DNA from 2 places in the Pantoea sp. PGP6 genome. Region 1 is predicted to be linked to the other one. Evidence: riboswitches for the same ligand, from Rfam matches in the RefSeq annotation. Region 1 holds a riboswitch; the other holds the start of a gene.

Region 1 (4,383 bases):
ATTGCCGAGCGCAACAGCGCATGGTTTGAAGCACCCTGACCCGGCAACGGTGCCGTCCCGCCGCCTCAGCGCGGGATGGCACATCCACCGCTACCACCACTGATGAAAATGGTGCACCGGCCCGATTCCCGTACCGACCTCCAGTGAATCCGCCTGTAACAACGCCTGCTGCAGCCAGGCTTTCGCTTCGGTGATCGTATCAGCCCAGTCGGCGTGACGCGGACGCAAAGCCGCCAGCGCCGCTGACAGCGTGCAGCCGGTGCCGTGAGTATGACGGGTATTAACCCGCGGCGTGCTGAACCGCTGCTGGCCCGAAGGGGTGATCAGCCAGTCCGGGCTGTTATCAGCCGTCAGGTGACCGCCCTTGATCAATACCGCCTGACATCCCGCCGCCAGCAACGCCTCGCCCTGCGCCCGCATCTGCGCTTCGCTCTCCGCCACCGCGCACCCCAGCAACGCTGCTGCTTCCGGCAGATTCGGCGTAATCAGCGACACCTGTGGTAACAGCAGTTCGCGGACGCTGGCAATCGCATCGGCGGATAACAGCGGATCGCCGCTTTTCGCCACCATCACCGTATCCAGCACCACGAAAGGAATTGCGCTACGTCTCAGCCGGGCCGCAACCTGCCCGACGATGGCGGTTTCTGACAACATGCCAATTTTCGCGCTGTCGATACGCACATCGTCCAGCACCGAATCAAGCTGGGCGGCCACAAAGTCAGCATCGATCCGGTAAACCGACTGGACGCCACGGGTATTTTGCGCCACCAGCGCGGTGATCACGCTGGTGCCATACGCGCCCAGCGCGGAAAAGGTTTTCAGATCGGCCTGGATCCCTGCCCCGCCGCTGGGATCGGTCCCGGCGATGGTCAGTGCATTAATGCGTTTCATGGTCCACCTCCAGCGTCCAGAGCGCATCAAGAAACGCCGTGGCAAAACTGCCGGGGCCGGCTGAGCTTGCCGCCGCCTGTTCACCGGCCCGCGCCATCACCTGACAGGCACTGGCGACGTTGAGCAGCCGATCGCCGCTCAGACTGCTGAAGCCAGCCACCACCGCCGACAGCGCACAGCCGGTGCCGACCACCCGCGTCATTAACGGGCTGCCGCCGCGAATGGCAAAGGTGCGCTGACCGTCGGTGGCGTAATCTACTTCGCCGGTCACAATCACCAGCGTCTGATAGTCGCGAGCCAGCTGCCGGGCGGCCTCCAGCGCTGCATCCGCCTGATGCAGGCTATCCACTCCGCGTCCGCCGCTGGCCTGTTGCGCCAGCGCCAGGATCTCTGACGCGTTACCGCGGATCACCGCTGGCTGCTGGCTCAGCAGCCGCTGGCAGAAGGTGGTGCGCAGCGTCAGCGCTCCGACCGCCACCGGGTCCAGTGTCCAGGGCGTTCCCGCCTGCCTGGCGGCCGTGACCGCCGCCTGCATCGCCTGCTGGCGCTCAGCGGTCAGCGTCCCGACGTTAATCAGTAAGGCATCGGCAAAGCCGCTGAACTGCGCGGCTTCCTCCGCATCAATCACCATCGCCGGTGAAGCGTTGAGCGACAGCAGCACATTGGCGGTGAAGTTTTGTACCACGTCGTTAGTCATGCAGTGCACCAGCGGTGACTGACGGCGGAAACGGTGCAGAATGGGCGCGAATTGCGCAGCAGAAAGGTGTTGAGATTGATCTGTCATCATAGCTCCCAACCGGCGAATAAGAAGGCGAATGCGGTCAGGCATCAGACTTCCCTACGCTGGCATTATCCAGTTCAGGTCAGCGGGTTTTTCTCAGCCCTTTCCTGACGGAAAGCGGCACCCCGAGTCGTGTTACAGCCTGCAGCATAAGGAGGTGGCGTCGCGAAAGCAAGCCAGAGCTGCGTCAGCCATCCTCGCGCTGGTGACACTTCACATGATCCTGATCAATTCTCGCCGCAGCAAAAACAGGCTTAATGCTGCGGGCCATAAAACTACCCCTTTCGAGGTAGCTATTTAAGCCAGAGATAAGGTGCTGCCGATCGCGGCATCGGTTTCCGCCCTTAAACGGTAGCCAGCCATAATAATTAGCCTGCTTACAGCATCGCCGAAAAAAACACCTCATTTCATGGAGTTAAACCACTCCAGGAGCGGAACTTCATACTATTCAGGATGTATGATGCGATTGTCAGCGCTTATTCCTCACCGCCATCGATGGCAGGACATCACTATCGAACGTCACGGTGCTATCGCACCAAATGGCAGACATTATCTTTCCACCTATATTTCCGCCCGCTGTCTGCGCTGCGGCAAAATAATTCATCGTGTCTATTACCGGGATATCAGCGATCAACAGGCCCGCCGCTGGCTGGGATAACTGTCCTGACGGCGAGCGGTTCAGACACCGTTAAAGTTAACAGTTAGTTAGCAATTTGTTAGTCTGGTAATTAATCATCGTCTGACCAGACTCTCTCTATGCCACTGTTGTTTGAAAGCTTAAGCCATCAAATCTATCTGTCCGCACCGCTGTTTATTCTGATCCTGCTGGGCTACGGCCTGACGCGACTGGGTAAATGGCCTGCCAGCATCAGCGAAGGGATGAACCGCTTCGTGTTCAACGTCGCGCTGCCCTGCATGCTGTTTGGCGTGATGAGCCATTTTTATCAAAGCCCGCCGGTTGATGCGCGGCTGCTGCTGGCCTTCTTTGGCAGCTGCCTGCTGGTGTTTATCGTCGGCCGGATAGTGGCCAAAAGGCTGTTTAAGCTGGATGGCGTTGCTGGCTCGGTCTTCGCGCTGGGCGGCATCTTTTCCAACAACGTGATGCTCGGCATTCCGGTGGCGACGGTACTGCTGGGGCCCGCGTCCCTGCCCTCGGTGGCGCTGGTACTGGTGTTTAACAGCCTGATCCTCTGGACCCTGCTGACGGTCTCGGTTGAGTGGGCGAAACAGGGCAGCTTTTCGCTGCAGGGGCTGGGGCGCACCGCGATCGGCGTGCTGAAGAACCCGCTGATTATTGGCATTCTCAGCGGTACCGCCTGGAGTTTTTTGCAGCGTCCGCTGCCGCTGCTGGCTGCTGAACCGCTGCGGATGCTGGGATCGATCGCCGCCCCGCTGTCGCTGGTTACCCTTGGCATGAGCCTCGCCCATTACCGGGTGCGGGAAGGACTGAAAGAGAGTTATACCCTCTGCCTGCTCAAGTTGGTGCTGCAACCGATGACGGTGTGGGCCATTGCCTGGCTGACCGGCCTGCCGCCGCTGGAGAGTAAAGTGGTGGTGCTGCTGGGATCGATGGCGGTCGGGGTCAACGTCTACCTGATGTCGCAGAAGTTTAATGTGATTACCGGCCCGGCTGCCGCCAGCATGCTGTTTTCGACGCTGTTTGCTGCGGTGACGACGCCGCTGTGGATGATGCTGATGACACTGGCGGGATATTAAAAAAAAAGCCCCTCAACATCAGTCGAGGGGCTGTTGCGTGGCTATCGCAAAACTTATTCAGCCGCTTTGGTACGAATCAGGTAATCAAAGGCGCTCAGTGAGGCTTTCGCACCCTCGCCGCTGGCGATGATGATCTGCTTGTACGGAACCGTGGTGCAGTCACCCGCCGCGAACACGCCTTTCAGGCTGGTTTCGCACTTGGCATCAATGATGATTTCGCCCATTTTGTTGCGCTCAACCGCGCCCTCCAGCCATGGAGTGTTAGGCAGCAGACCGATCTGAACGAAAATGCCGGACAGCGCCAGTTCGTGAGTAGTCTGGCTGGTACGGTCGATATACTGCAGACCGGTTACCTTGCTGCCGTCACCTTTCACTTCGGTGGTCTGGGCATTCAGGATGACATCCACGTTTTTCAGGCTGCGCAGTTTATCCTGCAGCACCTGATCAGCGCGCATTTCACCGGCAAACTCCAGCAGCGTCACATGTTCAACGATACCGGCCAGGTCAATCGCCGCTTCAACGCCGGAGTTACCGCCGCCGATCACTGCGGTGCGCTTGCCTTTAAACAGCGGGCCATCACAGTGTGGGCAGTAGGTGACGCCTTTGGTGCGGTACTCTTCTTCGCCCGGCACACCCATGTTACGCCAGCGTGCGCCAGTTGCCAGGATGATGCTGCGTGACTTCAGTACCGCGCCGGAGGCAGTTTCAACCGCATGCAGGCCACCCACAGCAGCCGCCGGGATCAGCTTGATCGCGCTCTGGCTCTCAATCACATCGACATTGTAATCATCGACGTGAGCGCGCAGTGAGCCCGCCAGTTTTGCCCCTTCGGTTTTCGGCACAGAAATATAGTTTTCGATATCAACGGTGTCCAGCACCTGACCGCCAAAACGCTCGCCCATCAGACCGGTGCGAATGCCTTTACGGGCAGAATAGATGGCTGCTGCTGCGCCCGCCGGGCCGCTACCAATAATCAGCACGTCGTATGCGTCACG
Region 2 (4,383 bases), 2.1 Mb from region 1:
CAGGGTGAACAGCAACAAACAGAGCAGCAGCAGCAGCAGAGCGGTCACTGCACCGTCGGCACCGCGATAGGCACCGATCTGTTGATAAAGGTAGAACGGCAGGGTGCGGAAGTCGGCATTGCCAAACAGCGCCACCACGCCAAAATCACCGATCGACAGCACGCAGGCAAACGCCAGCGCCTGTGCCAGCGGACGTTTCAGCGCACGCAGTTCTATCAACCGCAGCCGGTTCCAGCCGTGGATATCCAGTGAATCGCATAGCCTGCCGTAGCGCTCGGCGACGTCACGCATCGGGTTTTCCAGCACTTTCAGCGCATAGGGAATGGCGATCAGCGCATTAGTGAAGATCACCAGCCCGTCTGCCGACGCCGGCAGGCCAACGGTGGCGTTAAACAGCAGAAAGAAGCCGGTCGCCAGCACGATGCCGGGCATCGCCAGAATTAGCATGCCGCTGGTGTCGATCAGCTGTGCGGCGAGCGGGCGCTGACGCAGACGCAATTCGCGACTGCTCCACAGCAGCATCAGCGTCAGTATCACGCACAGCAGGCCGGCACCGACCGCGATGCGCAATGAGGTCAGGGTCGCCTGCCACAACGCTGGCTGGGCCAGTGCGCCGCGCAGTCCGCCGTGCAAGCCATCCACCACTACCGCCGCCAGCGGCGGCAGCAGCAGCAGTAACGCCAGCAGAATCAGCAACCCATCCGTTAGCCGGGCCAGACGCGAATCCTGCGGATCGCGCCAGCCGTGCAGCTGGCTGGTGCCGGCGGGTATCGCTTTACTGAATCGCTGGCTGAGCAGCACCAGCGTCAGGCAACAGCTGAGCTGAATCAGCGCCAGCAATGCGGCGCGACCGGGATCGTAGTCGTAGCTGAGTGCCTGAAAGATCGCCAGTTCAATGGTGGTGGCCTGGGGGCCGCCGCCCAGCGACAGCACGGTGGCGAAGCTGGCGAAGCAGAGCATAAAGATGAGCGCGCCGGTCGGCAGCAGCTGACGACGCAACCACGGCCATTCCAGCAGGCGAAAGTGGTGCCAGCCGCGCAGATCAAGCTGTGCGGCCAGCTGACGCTGCTCCGCCGGTATGCTCTCCAGCGCCTGTAGCATCAGGCGCGTAGCTAGCGGCAGGTTAAAAAAGACATGCGCCAGCAAAATGCCCTGCAATCCATAGGGCGAGAAGTGATAGTCGATGCCCAACCACTGACACAACTGTGCCAGCCAGCCGACGCGGCCATAAACCGTCAGCAGGCCGAACACCGCCACCAGCACCGGCAGCACCAGCGTCATGGCGCACAGACGCAGCAACAGCTGACGGCCGGGAAAGCGGCGGCGATAGAGGGCGCGCGCCAGCGGCACCGCAGGCAGCAGCGACAGCAGGGCGGAGAGCAGCGCCTGACCAAAGGAGAACGCCACAACGTGCTGCAGGTACTCATCCAGCAGCACGCTACGCCAGTCGGTGACCGGCGCGGCATTCCACAGTGAGATAAAGGCGAACAGCGCCACGCTGATTAACAGCAGCGTGGCGAGCGAACCGGGGATCAGCCAGCGCGGCATTAGCGGCTGACGGCGCGTTGCCACTGACTAATCCAGCCAGAGCGCTGGCTGGCTACCTCTTCCGGCGAATAGTGCAGCGCGGTGGCGGGCACCTGCAGCGTGGCGAAGCCAGCAGGCAGGGTGGTATCGATCACCGGATACATCCAGTTGCCGGTCGGGATGGTGTTCTGGAACGCCGGCGAGACCATAAACTGCATGAACTGCTGCGCCAGTTTCGGCTGTTTACTGCTGGCTAACTGCGCAGCAACCTCGACCTGCAGATAGTGGCCTTCGGCAAACGGTGCGGCGGCGTAGTTCTCTTTTTTCTCTTCGATAATGTGATAGGCCGGCGAGGTGGTATAGCTCAGCACCAGATCGCCTTCGCCTTTCAGGAACAGACCGTAGGCTTCACTCCAGCCCTTGGTTACCGTCACGGTTTTCTGCGCCAGCTTTTGCCATGCCTGCGGGGCCCGATCGCCATAGACTTTCTGCATCCACAGCAGCAGACCTAATCCCGGAGTACTGGTACGCGGATCTTCATAGATGACCCGCCATTTTTCCGGGCTCTCTACCAGCTCTTTCAGGCTTTTCGGCGGATTTTTCAGACGGGTTTTGTCATAGACGAAGGCGAAATAGCCATAATCAAACGGAACAAAGGTGCTGTCGTGCCAGCCGCCCGGCAGCGTCAGCTGTGCGGTATCAACCTTGCTGGCGGCAAACAGACCGGTTTTTTGCGCCGCCTGCACCAGATTGTTATCCAGTCCCAGCACCACATCCGCTTTGCTGTTTTTGCCTTCCATTCGCACGCGATTCAGCAGCGACACGCCATCTTCCAGCGTGACAAATTTCAGTTCGCAATCGCACTGGGCTTCAAAGGCTTTTTTGACCGCCGGACCGGGGCCCCAGTCAGCGGAGAAGGAGTCGTAGGTGTAAACCGTCAGAACCGGTTTGGCAGCCAGTACCGGGGTGGAAAGTAACAGCAGCAGTGGCAGAACTTTGTTAAACACTTTGCGCTCCTTCAGGAGAATAGGGGATGAGTCGCAAAGGATCTGAGCAGCAGGTCTCTCAAATCCCTACGTCGGTATTAACCGAATCAGGTTCGACGGGTCTCTCTCAGCCGTTTGCGGTCAGCAGGCGGCACCCCGTTGAGAACGTCACATTCTAGTCATTTCAGCGTCAGCGCGAAAGCGTTACAGCGCGGGCGGCGCAAACCAGGCAGATTTAAAATCGAACCAGCCGAGGGTATTCATCCGCACGCCGCGCATGCTGCGCTGACCTTCAAGCAGCAGCCAGTGATGGAACAGCGGATGCAGACCGGCCTCTTCCACTAACCGCTTGCTCCATTCGGCCAGCGGCAGCGTTTTTTCACGCCAGCGGGCGGCATCAGCGTGCCAGTCGATCGGCAGGCAGTGATGCAGCAGCGGGACCTCATACAGCTGGGCGAACAGCGACCAGGCCAATGGCAGTGTGAAGTTCACGCTGCCGAGCCAGATGTCGCTGTCGGCGTCGCCCTGATGCCAGCATTCGTAACTGACCTCGCGCGTCTCCAGCGTGACGCCGTGCTGCGCCAGCAGCGGACGTAATGCATTAGCGATCCCTTCGTGCTCAACGTGCTGGCTGTACCAGGTGAGCGTCAGATGAGTCAGGCCGGGCGGCTTTTCGACCGGGGCCAGATCGCGGCGGTGATGCCAGCGCGGCAGCAGACCATACGCCGGAAACCAGTAGCGCTGATAGCCGACGCCGGCGTGGTTGAGCAGGGCGATAGGATTAAACAGATAGCTGACCCAGCGCCGTATCGCCTCGTCACGGCCTTTTTCCGAACGCTGATCGAACAACAAATAGTAGCAGCCTTCTTCCAGCCGGCTCTCTTCCTGAATCTCATCCGCGCCGTCGCCCTGCAGGCGCACGCCCGCGTAGACCAGCTCATCGCTGATATCCGGCAATACCCAGATAGAGACGTCATCAATCAGCGCGCGAAAGCCAAAGTAATCATCAAAGGCTTCTATCTTCAGCTGACTTTCCTGATTACGGATCACGCTGTAAGGACCGGTGCCGATCGGCTGGCGGGCAAAGTCAGGCTGCGTGGGCCATTCGCGTGGCAGGATCATCGCGCTGACGCTGGCCAGCAACCAGGGTAACCAGTCGTCGGGCTGGCTTAAGGTGATATCCAGCGTCCACGGAGCGGGCGAGTCGAGCTGTTGAATATGGGAAAACAGCGGCTGCTGACGCTGACGTTCCAGCGTGGCGATAACATCGGCCATCTCCAGTTCGCGGCCATGATGAAAGCGAATCGCCGGACGCAGAAAGAAGCGCCAGTGGAGCGGGGAAGTCTGCTGCCAGTGATGGGCAATATCGGCCTCAATTTCCCCGTTTTCCTCATTTATGCGCGTCAGGCCATTAAAAATCTGACGGGCAATATGGGTTTCGGAGCGGCGCAGGGCGGAGCCCGGCAGCAGATTCAGCAGCGGGCGGTAGTAAAGCACCCGCAGAATGTGTTTTCCCTGACGGAAACTGCGGCCAAGGTGAGCACCAATCATCTGCCTGACCTGATTCTTATCGCCGACCAGTTGCACCAGCTGATCGATGCGATCCTGATCCAGCAGATCCTCAGCGCGCTGCTGCTGTAGCGCCAGTCCGGTGTAGCAGAAGGTGAGTTGTGAGCGCTTACCGCGTCCGGCTTCGGCCTGCCAGATTAACCAGCCAGCCGCCTGCATCCGGTTGAGTAAGTTGCGCATATGACGGCGTGAACAGTGCAGCAGGTCAGCCAGTTCACTCAGGGTGATCTCCTGCGTCTGACCCTGGCAGCTTTGCCACAGGCGTATGAACTGCTGCTTCAGGCGAGATGAGGACATAAAA

Evidence for each region. Region 1 has a riboswitch for thiamine pyrophosphate ahead of thiM (hydroxyethylthiazole kinase). Riboswitches for the same ligand answer to the same signal wherever they lie in the genome.
Region 2: linked by a shared signal. The riboswitch ahead of thiB (thiamine ABC transporter substrate binding subunit) and the one ahead of thiM (hydroxyethylthiazole kinase) in region 1 are both predicted to bind thiamine pyrophosphate.

Annotation. Positions count from the first base shown of each region.
Region 1 is NZ_JBQBMA010000001.1:1,526,340-1,530,722, reverse strand. Features, by position in the region: gene ACLIBF_RS07270 (GntR family transcriptional regulator) at 1-39, shown strand, start outside; gene thiD (bifunctional hydroxymethylpyrimidine kinase/phosphomethylpyrimidine kinase) at 91-891, opposite strand; gene thiM (hydroxyethylthiazole kinase) at 878-1,675, opposite strand; TPP riboswitch at 1,710-1,810, opposite strand; gene ACLIBF_RS07255 (hypothetical protein) at 2,133-2,330, shown strand; gene ACLIBF_RS07250 (AEC family transporter) at 2,429-3,388, shown strand; gene ahpF (alkyl hydroperoxide reductase subunit F) at 3,442-4,383, opposite strand, start outside.
Region 2 is NZ_JBQBMA010000001.1:3,631,826-3,636,208, reverse strand. Features, by position in the region: gene thiP (thiamine/thiamine pyrophosphate ABC transporter permease ThiP) at 1-1,572, opposite strand, end outside; gene thiB (thiamine ABC transporter substrate binding subunit) at 1,548-2,534, opposite strand; TPP riboswitch at 2,580-2,682, opposite strand; gene sgrR (HTH-type transcriptional regulator SgrR) at 2,718-4,379, opposite strand.